DNA from 3 places in the Marinobacter sp. JSM 1782161 genome. Region 1 is predicted to be linked to each of the others. Evidence: predicted binding sites of a transcription regulator. Region 1 holds the regulator's gene; each other region holds the start of a gene.
What was found. The regulator LexA, encoded in region 1, represses DNA repair genes until DNA is damaged. The targets are predictions, from matches to a motif close to CTGTNTNNNNANACAG.

Region 1 (4,192 bases):
TTCCCGGCGGAGACCGTCGCAACGCCGCCCGCACATCCACGGACACGGCAAGCGAAACCGGAATCTGTTAGACTGGCCCATCAGCTCAACCACCGGATCCGCGGAGTCGTTCATGGCGTCACAGTGGCCCACATTCACCAGGCAGAAGCTATTCCTGGCCAATACACTGTTTCGTCTGGCCGAGGAGCAGGATCAGGCAACCAGTCGCGAAGCGAGCTTGCAGGGTGGAGTTGCGCTACTCTCCGAAACCCGGAGCGCCCTGCTCTCCCTGATTGCCGACCTGTATCAGGTGAATCCTGCATCCAGGAACAGCATCGACGCCCTGGCAGAGGCCATTGACTACACCTGTCGCGAGGTGGAGGAATTGCGCGCGCTGGCCACTGAGCCAGGATCCTGGTGGCAACATCTTGATGGGCTACTGGCCGAGCAGGCCCGCCCTGTCGACCGCAAGAAAGCGGAAGCCCAGGACAACCTGATCGCGGTATCCGCCCAGTCCGGACCGGACCGTACACCGGCAGAACTGCTCAAGACGACCGAAGCCATACGCCGCTATATCGACGGCGTGCTGGAAAGGCACGAAGAGTGGTAGGCTTTCGATCCTGACGAGGACCGACGGCATCAAACGCCAAAATGAATCGAATTGAGAAGGCCGAAAGCCTTCCGATAAAGGCTGTATTTATGTCCACATCCATTCTGGAAATCGTAGAACTCCCCGATGGCGATTTTGCCCTGCAGCGGGTCGATGACGATTCGGCGCCTCTGGTCCGCATCTCCTTCTCCCAGGAAGCGCGTGACATGATGGAAGATCGCGACCTGTCCGTGGCAAAGGCCATGATGACAGCCGGTATCGAAGCGGTGGGCGACATTGCCCACGCCATCGATTGGGAAGACGAGGATGCGGAGCTACCCGCTCCCTCCCAGTCCCGCACGCTGCACTAGTCGACCACACCGTATACCCACGCCAGGGGCCGGACGCTACAGGACGGTCTATGGCGGCGGAAGCCGGCCATCCGCAGAATGCCTTAACTTGAAGGGTTCCGAGCAACGTCGGATGGCTTGGCGAAGAATGATGATCATGGAAGGGGAATTTCGAGCGCCGAGTACGCTTCTGCGGGAGAGCCGTCGGGCGCGGTCGTCCATTCCCATCGTCGGCACACCGAACCACCACGGCCAGGCCAGCTATCTGCCGGCGTTATCCATTTACCAGCCAATCTCTACAGGCCGGCCACGACGGCCTGTGAATACGAACCAACCCGCGCAGTAGGTCTTGCCGGGCCGGGAACCACACCGCCGTTTACGTCATCCAGACGCCCACCATCCAACGACGACGTGCCCTGCGTTACAACTCGTCCGAGCATGAACCATCAGGGCGCAGCCTGCCCTGACACGACCTCACCGAATGCCTTACCCGGACATGATGCCCGGAAAGTCGCCCGGCCTAACGCTGCCTCAGAACCACGCCGTGGCTCTCCCCTTTGGCAGAGGCCTGCTGCAAGCGATCCATGGCGGCCGTTCCCGGCGTGCCTGCGGTCCACATCACCACCGCGTGGCAGGTACCGGCCCGCAGCGCGCGCTCCGCCAATTCCTGGGCGTCAAACTGATCGTTTGAGCGCAGGACCAGAATCTCGCCGGCAACAATGCCATGGGTCTGCTGCCACTTCTGCATCAACGCCTGGGGAGGATCGATCCAGGCCAGCCAGCGACGCTCCTGGTTCAGCTGGGTCAGCATGGGGAGCAGCAGCTGCATGTTCTCGACCTGACCTTCCGGCAATATGATTTCGGTCACATTGCCCTGGGGCTCGCGAGCCGGAGCGTCAGGCGTTTCCGGAGCCCGAAGCGGGCGCTCCTGCGAGTGGATCGCCACCGGCCTGGCCAGACGGCTCCGACGCTTCAGCGATCGGTCCGCCAGCGCCACGGGCACCGGATTCTGGGAAAGAGTCTGGTTAAAACTGAGCTGCTCCACGGGACACCTCCGAATGTCGCACGGGCCAGGCTGTCAGTGCATATCCGACCGACGGATCACACCGACACCCAAGCCTTCGATAAACAGTTCCTGCTCGGTCAAATCAACGTCAATGGGCTGGAATTCCTCGTTTTCCGGCAGCAGGTAAACGTGGGTCCCTTCACGCTTGAAGCGCTTGACGGTCACCTCCTCACCTACACGGGCCACGACGACCTGGCCGTTCTGGACGTCCTGGGTCCGGTGGACGGCCAGCAGGTCGCCGTCAAGAATGCCAATGTCCTTCATGCTCATGCCGCGCACACGCAGCAGGTAGTCGGCAGACGGGGAAAAGAAGGTGGGTTGCAGGGCACAGTAATCGTCAATGTGTTCCTGCGCGAGGATCGGGCTACCGGCCGCCACCTGCCCCACGATGGGCAAACCGGGATCCTCTTCCGCTTCAGGCAGGCGGATGCCGCGGCTGGCGCCGGGCACCATCTCGATTGCGCCTTTACGGGCCAGCGCCCGCAAGTGTTCCTCAGCCGCGTTGGCCGACTTGAACCCCAGTTCCCTGGCGATTTCGGCCCGGGTGGGGGGATAACCCGTGTCGTCCACGTAGCGGCGGATTACGTCCAGAACCTGGGATTGTCTCGGTGTCAGCTTCATGCCGTTTACCTGTCTTTATATACAGTACGAGTGACTATATACAGTATTTTATCCAGTGTAAAGACTGGAGACAGGACGGCGTCGCATCGCGCGACTACTTGACCGTGAAAGACTTCCTGGGCCGGTAGGCCATACCCTCGACGTCCACCTTGTCCACCCGGGCGCGGTCGGGGCCCTTGTGCAGCCACTCAACCAGGGACTCTACGGCCGCTTCATCGCCACAGGCGAAGACTTCGACCGAGCCGTCTTCCAGATTCTTCACGTACCCGGTCAGCCCCAGCGCCCTGGCCTTTTCCTGGGTACTGGCCCGAAACAAAACGCCCTGAACCTGTCCATAAACACGGGCTTTCACACATTGCTCTTCCATTGCAACCTCCCGGAAAGACTCTGATCTGTGACCTCGTGGGTGATACCCTAACCCGGCGCGACGTCGCTGAAAATATCGCGCCGGCAAGCGTACCGCTACCAGCGGTATTTCCCCCAATTCTCGGGGTTGGCCCAATACCGGGGGTTGTTCCACTCCCGAGGGCGATTATAGGTTTCGATGTCGTAGGTGAACAGTTCGGTACCGTCGTCAAAACGGTCATGACGATGGAAGGCAAGCGCGACCATGTCGCTGAAGGTCCAGCCGTCGTCCGGTGTCAGACTGACCGCGACACGACGCGCCCCGGCATTGCGCAGCCAGCCCAGGAACTGCCGGGCTTCTTCGTGGGACAGACGGCCCATCAGTTCAGTAACCAATGCCAGATCCGCCACGGCCTCCTGGTGCTCAACAACCGCCAGGGGCGCTTCGGAGACATCCGTCAGTTCGATACCGGCGTATTCAGCCCAGACATCGCCAATATGTCGGGCGGTTTCCCCCGCGACCAGCAGCGATTCGGGCCGGTACTGCCCCAGCAGCTGTTTCAGGCTTTGTTCCAGCATGATGTTCCCATCCCGGTGCATGGAGCCGATCAGTGTAACAGTACGCGCGTGGAATGGCGCATCCGGCCGTCGCCTCGGCAGGCGGGCCGGATCGTCCCGGCACGGGTCCTGCTTGAACCACATCACCACCGGGATTGACGCGGCCACAACGAACTGCGACAAAGCCTACAGGAACCTCACAGCGGCCAACCCAACCAAGGAGCCGAAATGACAATGGAACAGGCGTGCCGGATGCCCAGCATCCTCAACAACCAGGACGGCGAGGAACGACGCGTCGGCGTGGAGATCGAGATATCCGGGCTCTCCTACGACAGCCTCGTCCGCCTCTGCGGCAAGCTGCTCAAAGGGGAGCCGCACCTGACATCCCGCTACGTCACCCGCCTGGATACGCCCCAGGGCGAATACACCATCGAGCTGGATTCCGACCCGATCAAGGACCTGGACCTGCAGGACGACCGGCTGCCCGACTCCATACGCGAACTCGGCGGCCACGCCATGGAAGTGATCGACGCAGCGGCCGAACGCATCGTGCCGCTGGAGATCGTCAGCCCGCCGCTGCCGCTGTCGGAGCTGGAAACCATGGAGGAACTCTGTAACAAGCTGCGCGACGCCGGTGCCGTAGGCAGTCGCGAGGCGCTGATCTACGCCTTCGGCCTGCAGCTC
Region 2 (4,192 bases), on a different contig from region 1:
GCCTCGGAATCCGCTCGGGGTTGAGCGTGGGGGAAATGTCAGTGTGAGCGCCGTGGTGCTGCGGGCGCCACAGTGCCGCTATCAGTTCCTGTTTGGGCCAAGCCGTTCCGTTCAGTGGTGAACGGCCTGCCCCTTCTGGAACATCTCCTGGGCGTGGGCCAGGGTCTGGTCGGTCATGTCCACGCCGCCCAGCATGCGGGCGACCTCACGGACGCGACCGTCGTCGTTGAGTGTTTCAATACGTGAGAAGGTGGCGTCCCGCTCGCTGAACTTGCTGACGAACAGGTGCTGGTGAGCCTGTGCCGCTACTTGGGGCAGGTGGGTCACGCACAGGACCTGGCCATTGGTGCCGAGCTGTCGCAGCAGGCGACCTACCACTTCGGCGGTGCCGCCGCCGATACCCACGTCGACTTCGTCGAAGACCAGGGTGGGGATTGTTGATGTCTGGGCCGCGACGACCTGGATGGCCAGGCTGATCCGGGACAGTTCGCCGCCCGAGGCCACCTTGCTCAGTGACCGTGCGGGCTGCCCCGGGTTGGCGCTGATCAGGAATTCGATGTCCTCGTTGCCAACCGCGGCTGGGGTGTCCGATTCCTGGCGCGCGAGCCGGGTGACGAACTGCACCGAGGGCATGCTCAGCGACGCCAGTTCCTCGGCAATGCGTGTGTCCAGCCGTGCGGCCGCGTCTTCGCGTTTTGCGGTCAGCGCGTCCGCCTGTTCCTGCCAGGTCTGCCGGAACGCGTCGACTTCAGCTTCCAACTGCTCCAGGCTGCCTTCGCCGCCGTCCAGTTGCGCGAGTTCCTCCTGCAGTTGCCGGTGCAGTTCCAGCAGCTGCTCGGGGCCGACCCGGTGTTTGCGGGCCAGTTCGTAGACCGTGCTCAGGCGACCTTCCACCTCTTCCAGGCGAGCCGGGTCGGCGTCGTAATCTTCCACGAAATGCTGCAGGTTGTTACCCGCCTCGTTAATCTGGATCTGGGCTTCGTTGAGCATCTGCAGGGTGTCGGCCAGAGCCGGGACGTCCACCGGAAGCTGCTCCAGTTGCTGCAGGGCCTGCTGAATCAGTGACGCTGCGCTGGGCTCTTCTTCGCTGCACAGCTGGGCGGCCTGATGGCAGTTGCGCAGAACCGTTTCGGAGTGGGCCAGCCGGGCCTGTTCCGCCTCCAGATCGTCGAGCTCGCCTTCGGCCAGCGCCAGACGGTCCAGCTCTTCCACCTGATAGCGAAGCAATTGCAGTTTTGCCTCATTCTCGTCGCGGTTGCTGCGCAGTTCGGTGAGCCGTTGCCGGCTTTTTTGCCAGGCTTTCCAGGCGTCTCGCGTGGACTCGGCAAGCTTCTCGGCGCCGGCGAACTCATCCAGCAGTTTGCGGTGGGTGTCTTTCTGCAGCAGGGATTGATGCTGATGCTGGCTGTGGATGTCCATCAGCATGCCGCCAAGCTGGCGCAGGTCGGCCAGCGGGCAGGGCTGGCCATTGATGTAGGCACGTGAGCGACCGTCCCTGCTGATCACGCGGCGCAGGATGCACTCATGCTCGTCGTCCAGGTCGTGGGCTTCCAGCCAGTCGGTGGCTTCGGGAATCCGGCTGACGTCGAAGCGGGCGGTGATGTCGGCCCGCTTGGCTCCGTGCCGCACGGCGCCCGCGTCTGCGCGGCCGCCGAGGACCAGACCGAGGGCGTCAAGGACGATGGACTTGCCCGCCCCGGTTTCCCCCGTCAGCGTGGTCATGCCCTGGCGGAACCGCAGTTCAACGCGCTCGGCAATGGCGTAGTTGGCGACGATCAGTTGGTTCAGCATGAAGCCCTCCCGGATCGTGTGCGCCCTGAATGGCGCGGTGAAGTCTGGTTGGATGCGTTATCACTGTTAATTCATACAGTGGCTGTGAATATATACAGTGTTTATTCAGTCTGCAAGTAATCTCGCCAAAGTGGTTGAAGTCCTCACGGGTGATCCCCATATCCCCGGCAAGCTAGTCAAGAAGGGCGGCATGCCGCCATTTTGCAGATAGATCAGGAGTGACTGATGAGCGCAGATGAATCCCGCAACGAGCAGGTTGAGGAAGAGCTGAACGAGGCACCCGAGGCGACTGAAGCGCCGACCGAGGAGCCCGTCGCCGAGGGGCAGGGCGAGGTTGAAGTCCTTCAGGCCCAGCTTTCCGAGCAGAAGGACCTGGTCCTGCGCACCCAGGCGGAAATGCAGAATGTGCGTCGTCGCGCGGACATCGATGTGGAAAAGGCGCGCAAGTTCGCGCTGGAGAAGTTCGTCAAGGAACTGCTGCCGGTGATCGACAGCCTGGAAAAGGCCGTCGAGAGCACCGAGGGCAAGTCGGCATCGGACGACGTGGTTGCCTCCATTCGCGAGGGAGCGGAAATGACCCTGAGCCTGTTCCGCAGCAGTCTCGAGAAGTTCAACGTGCAGGCCGTTGATCCCGTTGGCGAGCCGTTCGATCCGCAGCTCCACGAAGCCATGTCCATGGTGCCCGCGCCGGATGCGGAGCCCAACAGCGTGGTGTCCTGCATCCAGAAGGGGTACACCCTGAACGATCGTCTGGTGCGTCCGGCCATGGTGGTCGTGGCACGTCCCGACGACAGCGCAAAAATCGACGAGCAGGCTTGAAAACGCGCTTACCGAGCCAATATAGGCAGTAAACGCTCGACAAGCCGAGCCAAAGACAGAATGAACCATTGCGAATCAGGCAGATTCGGCAACTAAAGGAACTGGAGTCAATCAATGAGCAAAGTTATTGGTATCGACCTGGGGACCACGAACTCCTGTGTAGCCATCATGGATGGTGACAAGGTCAAGGTCATCGAGAACGCGGAAGGCGATCGCACCACGCCGTCCATCATCGCTTACACCGAAGACGGTGAAACGCTGGTCGGCCAGTCAGCCAAGCGTCAGGCCGTCACCAATCCGGACAACACCCTGTATGCCATCAAGCGACTGATCGGTCGTCGCTTCGAGGACAACGTTGTCCAGAAAGACATCAAGATGGTGCCCTACAAGATCGCCAAGGCCGACAACGGTGACGCCTGGGTGGAAGTGAAGGGCAAGAAGATGGCACCGCCGCAGGTTTCCGCGGAAGTGCTGAAGAAGATGAAGAAGACCGCCGAAGACTACCTCGGCGAAGAAGTCACCGAAGCGGTCATCACCGTTCCGGCCTACTTCAACGACAGTCAGCGTCAGGCCACCAAGGACGCAGGCAAGATCGCCGGTCTGGACGTCAAGCGGATCATCAACGAGCCGACCGCGGCGGCCCTGGCCTACGGCCTGGACAAGAAGGGCGGTGATCGCACGGTTGCTGTCTACGACCTGGGTGGCGGTACCTTCGATATCTCCATCATCGAGATCGCCGACGTGGACGGTGAGCACCAGTTCGAAGTGCTGGCCACCAACGGTGACACCTTCCTGGGTGGTGAAGACTTCGACCTGAAGGTCATCGAGTACCTGGCGGACCAGTTCAAGAAGGACAGCGGTATTGATCTGCGCGGCGACTCCCTGGCCATGCAGCGCCTGAAGGAAGCGGCTGAGAAAGCCAAGATCGAGCTGTCCAGCAGCCAGCAGACCGACGTCAACCTGCCGTACATCACGGCGGACCAGAGCGGTCCCAAGCACCTCAACCTGAAGCTGACCCGCGCCAAGCTGGAAGCGCTGGTGGAAGACCTGGTCGACCGCAGTCTCGAGCCGTGCAAGGTCGCGCTGAAGGATTCCGGTGTGGACGCTTCCGAGATCGACGAAGTGATTCTGGTGGGCGGTCAGACCCGTATGCCGAAAGTCCAGGAGAAGGTTAAGAGCTTCTTCAACAAGGACGCGCGCAAGGACGTGAACCCGGACGAAGCGGTTGCCATGGGCGCGGCCATCCAGGCGGCGGTTCTGTCTGGTGACGTGAAAGACGTTCTGCTGCTGGACGTGACCCCGCTGACCCTGGGTATCGAAACCATGGGTGGTGTGGCCACGCCGCTGATCGAGAAGAACACCACGATCCCGACCAAGAAGTCGCAGACCTTCTCGACCGCCGATGATAACCAGACCGCTGTGACCATCCACGTGGTCCAGGGTGAGCGCAAGCAGGCGACCCAGAACAAGTCGCTGGGCCGTTTTGATCTGGCCGACATTCCGCCGGCGCCGCGCGGTGTGCCGCAGATCGAGGTCACTTTCGACATCGACGCCAACGGCATCCTGAACGTGTCCGCCAAGG
Region 3 (4,192 bases), 160 kb from region 1:
GCCCTGATCATGAACGCCCAGTCCGTGCGGGAGTTTTTCAGCGAGGACACCTGGTACGTGCTGGAGCGGCTGCAAAATGCGCTCAACCAGTTCCCGGCGCGGGGCTCGGTGTCGCGCATGGACCGCGCCCTGGACGAGATCATCCTGCTGCAGTCGGCCATCTATGGCCTCAACAACGAGACCATGAGCCGCACCCAGACCCTGCGCTTCATGGACATCGGCCAGCACATCGAACGCGCGCAGCAGACCACCGCGCTGTTGCACAAGGTGTTCGTGAAATACCCGCAGCCAGGCAGCAACCTGATGGAAGCGGTGCTGCGCATGGCGGATACGTTGATGACCTACCGCCGCCGCTACCGCACCGAGCTGCACCCGGTGGCGATCATCGACCTGTTGCTGCTGGACGAGGGTACGCCGCGCTCGGTGGGTTACCAGTGCGCCCGGCTCAAACGGCAGGTCAGCCTGCTGCCCGAGCGGGACTCCACGCTGACCGGGCTGAATGCCGAACAGCGGCTCATGGTGGAGCTGGTGTCGCTGCTGCAACTGGTGGATCTGGAAGCGCTGGTCAGCGAGCAGGGTGAGCCTTCGTCACAGCTGGATGAGCTGCTCACGCGGATCAACAACCTGCTCACCAAGCTGTCGGAAGCGATCACGCTGGCCTATTTCAACCACGCGGATATCCCGCGCCCCATCGATGACGTCTGAGGCGCCGAGTCCATGAAATACCGCATCACGCACCTGACGCGCTACACCTACGAGCAGGACATCGCCAACAGCTACAATCGCGGCTGTCTGCTGCCGCGCAGCCTGCTGTACCAGAAGGTTGAGTCCAGCTCTCTGGAGGTCACGCCCACCCCCAGCAGCCTCTACAGTCACCCGGATTATTTCGGCAACCTCTATACCTTCTTCCACGTCAACAGTATCCACCATCGCATGGACGTGAAGGTCACCAGTCAGGTGGAGGTGATGCCGCGCGGGCTGGAAGGCACTCCGGGCCATTCGATGCCCTGGGAAGACGCGCTGAACCAGCTTGAAAAGGACCACTCCCCGCGTCTGCTGCAGGCGCGGATGCTGCGGGTGGGCACGCGCATGGCGCCGACCGATCCGGAGCTGGCGGCCTTTGCCCGGGACCTCTTCGAGCGGGGCCTGCCGTTGCTGGAAGGGGCGCGGCGGCTGACCCACCGGATCTTCAGTGAGTTCACCTACGACCCGGAATTCACCACCCTGACCACGCCTGTGCGGACTGTGCTGGAAGAGCGTCGCGGTGTCTGCCAGGACTTCGCCCACCTGGCGATCAGCGCGTTGCGCTCGCTGGGCATTCCGGCCGGTTACGTTAGCGGCTATCTGGAAACCCTGCCGCCGCCGGGGAAGCAGCGTCTGGTGGGTGCGGACGCCTCCCACGCCTGGTTCAGCGTGTTCGACCCGTCCCTGGGCTGGGTGGATTTCGATCCGACCAACGACCTGATGCCGGACGAGCGTCACATCACCGTCGCCTACGGCCGCGATTATGCCGACGTGGTGCCGCTGAAGGGCCTGATGAGTGGCGGTGGTCGTCATGATCTCCACGTGGAAGTGGACGTGATGCCCCTGGCCGGCCGTGAGACTCGCAGTGCAACCTCCTGATCCGCCTCGATATGCCAAATCGATCGTCGTGATGGGGTAGACGTTGGCCCTCACAATCGAAAGAATGAGGGCTTTCACACGCCGGAGGTTTTCCCGATGAGCGTAACGGACGATGCGCTGGCCACTGCCGCCGCAGCGCTGGGGGACACCCTGCGCGCGCAGGGCTTGATGATGACCACGGCCGAGAGCTGCACCGGTGGCTGGGTCGCCAAGTGCCTGACCGACCGCGCCGGCAGCTCGGACTACGTCGACAGCGGGCTGGTGACCTACTCCAACGCTGCCAAGACCGGGCTGCTGGGGGTACGCGAGAGCACCCTGGCCGAGCATGGCGCGGTCAGTGATCCGGTGGTGCGGGAGATGGTCAGCGGCGCCCTGGCGGCCACCGGCGCCGGCGTGGCGGTCGCCATCAGCGGCGTGGCCGGGCCGGGCGGCGGTTCCGATGACAAGCCGGTGGGCACGGTCTGGTTTGCCTGGGGGCGTTCGGCCGCTGACACCCACAGCGAGGTCCGCCATTTCGACGGTGACCGCGACGCCGTGCGCCGGCAGGCGGTGCTGTTCGCCCTGGAGCGGGTTCACGGGCACTTGGCCTGAGTTCCGGAACCGCTCCGATACTACGGGAAATACGACACTTGGCCCGGTCTATCTGTTGTGTTTTAATACTGTTCATATATACAGCGGAGGCTCAGCGGGCCTCAGGCCGAATCATTTCGTTCACGCCGTCAGGCGGCACAGGAAATAGAGGTTTTCGCAGCGATGGAAGATAACCGTAAGAAGGCGTTGGGCGCGGCTCTGAGCCAGATTGAACGCCAGTTTGGCAAGGGCGCGGTCATGAAAATGGGCGACCAGCCCCGGGAAGCCATTCCCTCCGTCTCCACCGGCTCCCTGGGCCTGGATGTGGCACTGGGGATTGGCGGTCTGCCTTATGGCCGGATTGTCGAGATCTACGGGCCGGAAAGCTCCGGTAAAACCACGCTGACCCTGCAGGTCATCGCCGAGGCCCAGAAGCAGGGCAAGACCTGCGCCTTCGTCGATGCCGAGCACGCGCTGGACCCGGTCTACGCCGAGAAGCTGGGCGTGGACGTGGACGAGCTGCTGGTCTCCCAGCCTGACACCGGTGAGCAGGCGCTGGAAATCGCCGACATGCTGGTGCGCTCCAATGCCATCGACGTGATCATCGTCGACTCCGTTGCCGCACTGACGCCGAAAGCGGAAATCGAAGGCGAAATGGGCGACTCCCACGTTGGCCTGCAGGCGCGCCTGATGTCCCAGGCTCTGCGCAAGCTGACCGCCAACGTCAAGCACGCCAACTGTATGATGGTCTTCATCAACCAGATCCGGATGAAGATCGGCGTCATGTTCGGCAGCCCGGAAACCACCACCGGCGGCAACGCGCTGAAGTTCTACTCTTCCGTGCGTCTGGACATTCGCCGTATCGGCTCGGTCAAGGAAGGCGACGAAGTGGTGGGCAACGAGACCCGCGTCAAAGTCGTCAAGAACAAGGTCTCGCCGCCGTTCAAGCAGGCCGAGTTCCAGATCATGTACGGTCGCGGCATCAACCGTCTGGCCGAGGTCGTGGACCTGGGCGTGAAGGAAGGCTTCGTCGACAAGTCCGGCGCCTGGTACAGCTACAACGGCGACAAGATTGGCCAGGGCAAGGCCAACGCCTGCAAGTTCCTGGAAGAGAACGCTGAAATCGCCGCCGAGATCGAAGGCAAGGTACGCGACAAGCTGATGCCCAAGCCGGAGAGCAAGGAAGAGAAAGAGAAAGCGGCAAAAGAAAGCGCCGAAGCCGAAACCACCAACGGCGAACTGCTTTAATTCCCCAAGCTGATTGGCGGAATCCGGAACACCCACCATGGCGGCAACGCTGTGGTGGGTGTTTTTGTTTCAGGGCGGATATTCCAGTCGCCGTCCGTTCCTGGCGTGCCGGGGCTGTATCGATGCGCTTCCACCTCTGTCTCATGGGAATCCCGACACGGTTGCCGTAGTTTGGTGACGTCGTGAACGGCGGGGTCTGCCTGGCGGGCCCTGTATCCGCAAGAATTGGAGGATTCACTGGATGATGACAGCGAGTTGTGTGACACGGGATTGGGCCGCCCGGCTGGGCAGCCTGACACTGATGGCCTTACTGGCCTTGCCGGCACAGGCGGGGACGGATCTGGCTGGTGTGGCTGTGCCGGGAACGGCGCCGGGTGAGGTTCTCAAGGTAACGAATTACACCGACGACGGAAGCCCGGGCACCTTGCGCTGGGCCCTGCAGAAGAACAACGCCGATCCCGGTCAGTACCGGATTGAGTTGGCGGTGACTGGCGACGGGCCCCACGTCATCCGGGTGCAGTCCGCCTTGCCGCCGATCAAGGGGCCGGTTGTTATCGATAACGTCAGCCATGATCGCGACGGCCGCTATGTCGTGGTTGACGGTGCCGACTATATCGGAGGCACCGATCCGCAGGACTGCCCCGGGGCCGTTGACGGCCAGTTCGGAACGAACGTGCGCACGACCAGCAAGCCCGGTCTCGTCCTTCGGGATACCCGCGCGGTTGAAATACACGGGCTGGAGATTCGCAAT

Region 2: the regulator LexA is predicted to act here: its motif matches at 1,855-1,870, upstream of recN (DNA repair protein RecN).
Region 3: the regulator LexA is predicted to act here: its motif matches at 2,283-2,298, upstream of recA (recombinase RecA).

The regions. Positions count from the first base shown of each region.
Region 1 is NZ_WSSA01000003.1:107,781-111,972, forward strand. It holds gene GQB00_RS13210 (DUF6586 family protein) at 113-589, shown strand; gene GQB00_RS13215 (hypothetical protein) at 679-939, shown strand; gene GQB00_RS13220 (cell division inhibitor SulA) at 1,439-1,963, opposite strand; gene lexA (transcriptional repressor LexA) at 1,997-2,605, opposite strand; gene yccX (acylphosphatase) at 2,700-2,972, opposite strand; gene GQB00_RS13235 (DUF6231 family protein) at 3,068-3,676, opposite strand; gene GQB00_RS13240 (amidoligase family protein) at 3,737-4,192, shown strand, end outside.
Region 2 is NZ_WSSA01000002.1:2,088,613-2,092,804, reverse strand. It holds gene recN (DNA repair protein RecN) at 112-1,791, opposite strand; gene grpE (nucleotide exchange factor GrpE) at 2,017-2,610, shown strand; gene dnaK (molecular chaperone DnaK) at 2,725-4,192, shown strand, end outside.
Region 3 is NZ_WSSA01000003.1:264,455-268,646, reverse strand. It holds gene GQB00_RS14050 (circularly permuted type 2 ATP-grasp protein) at 1-705, shown strand, start outside; gene GQB00_RS14045 (transglutaminase family protein) at 718-1,623, shown strand; gene pncC (nicotinamide-nucleotide amidase) at 1,720-2,214, shown strand; gene recA (recombinase RecA) at 2,377-3,441, shown strand; gene GQB00_RS14030 (NosD domain-containing protein) at 3,683-4,192, shown strand, end outside.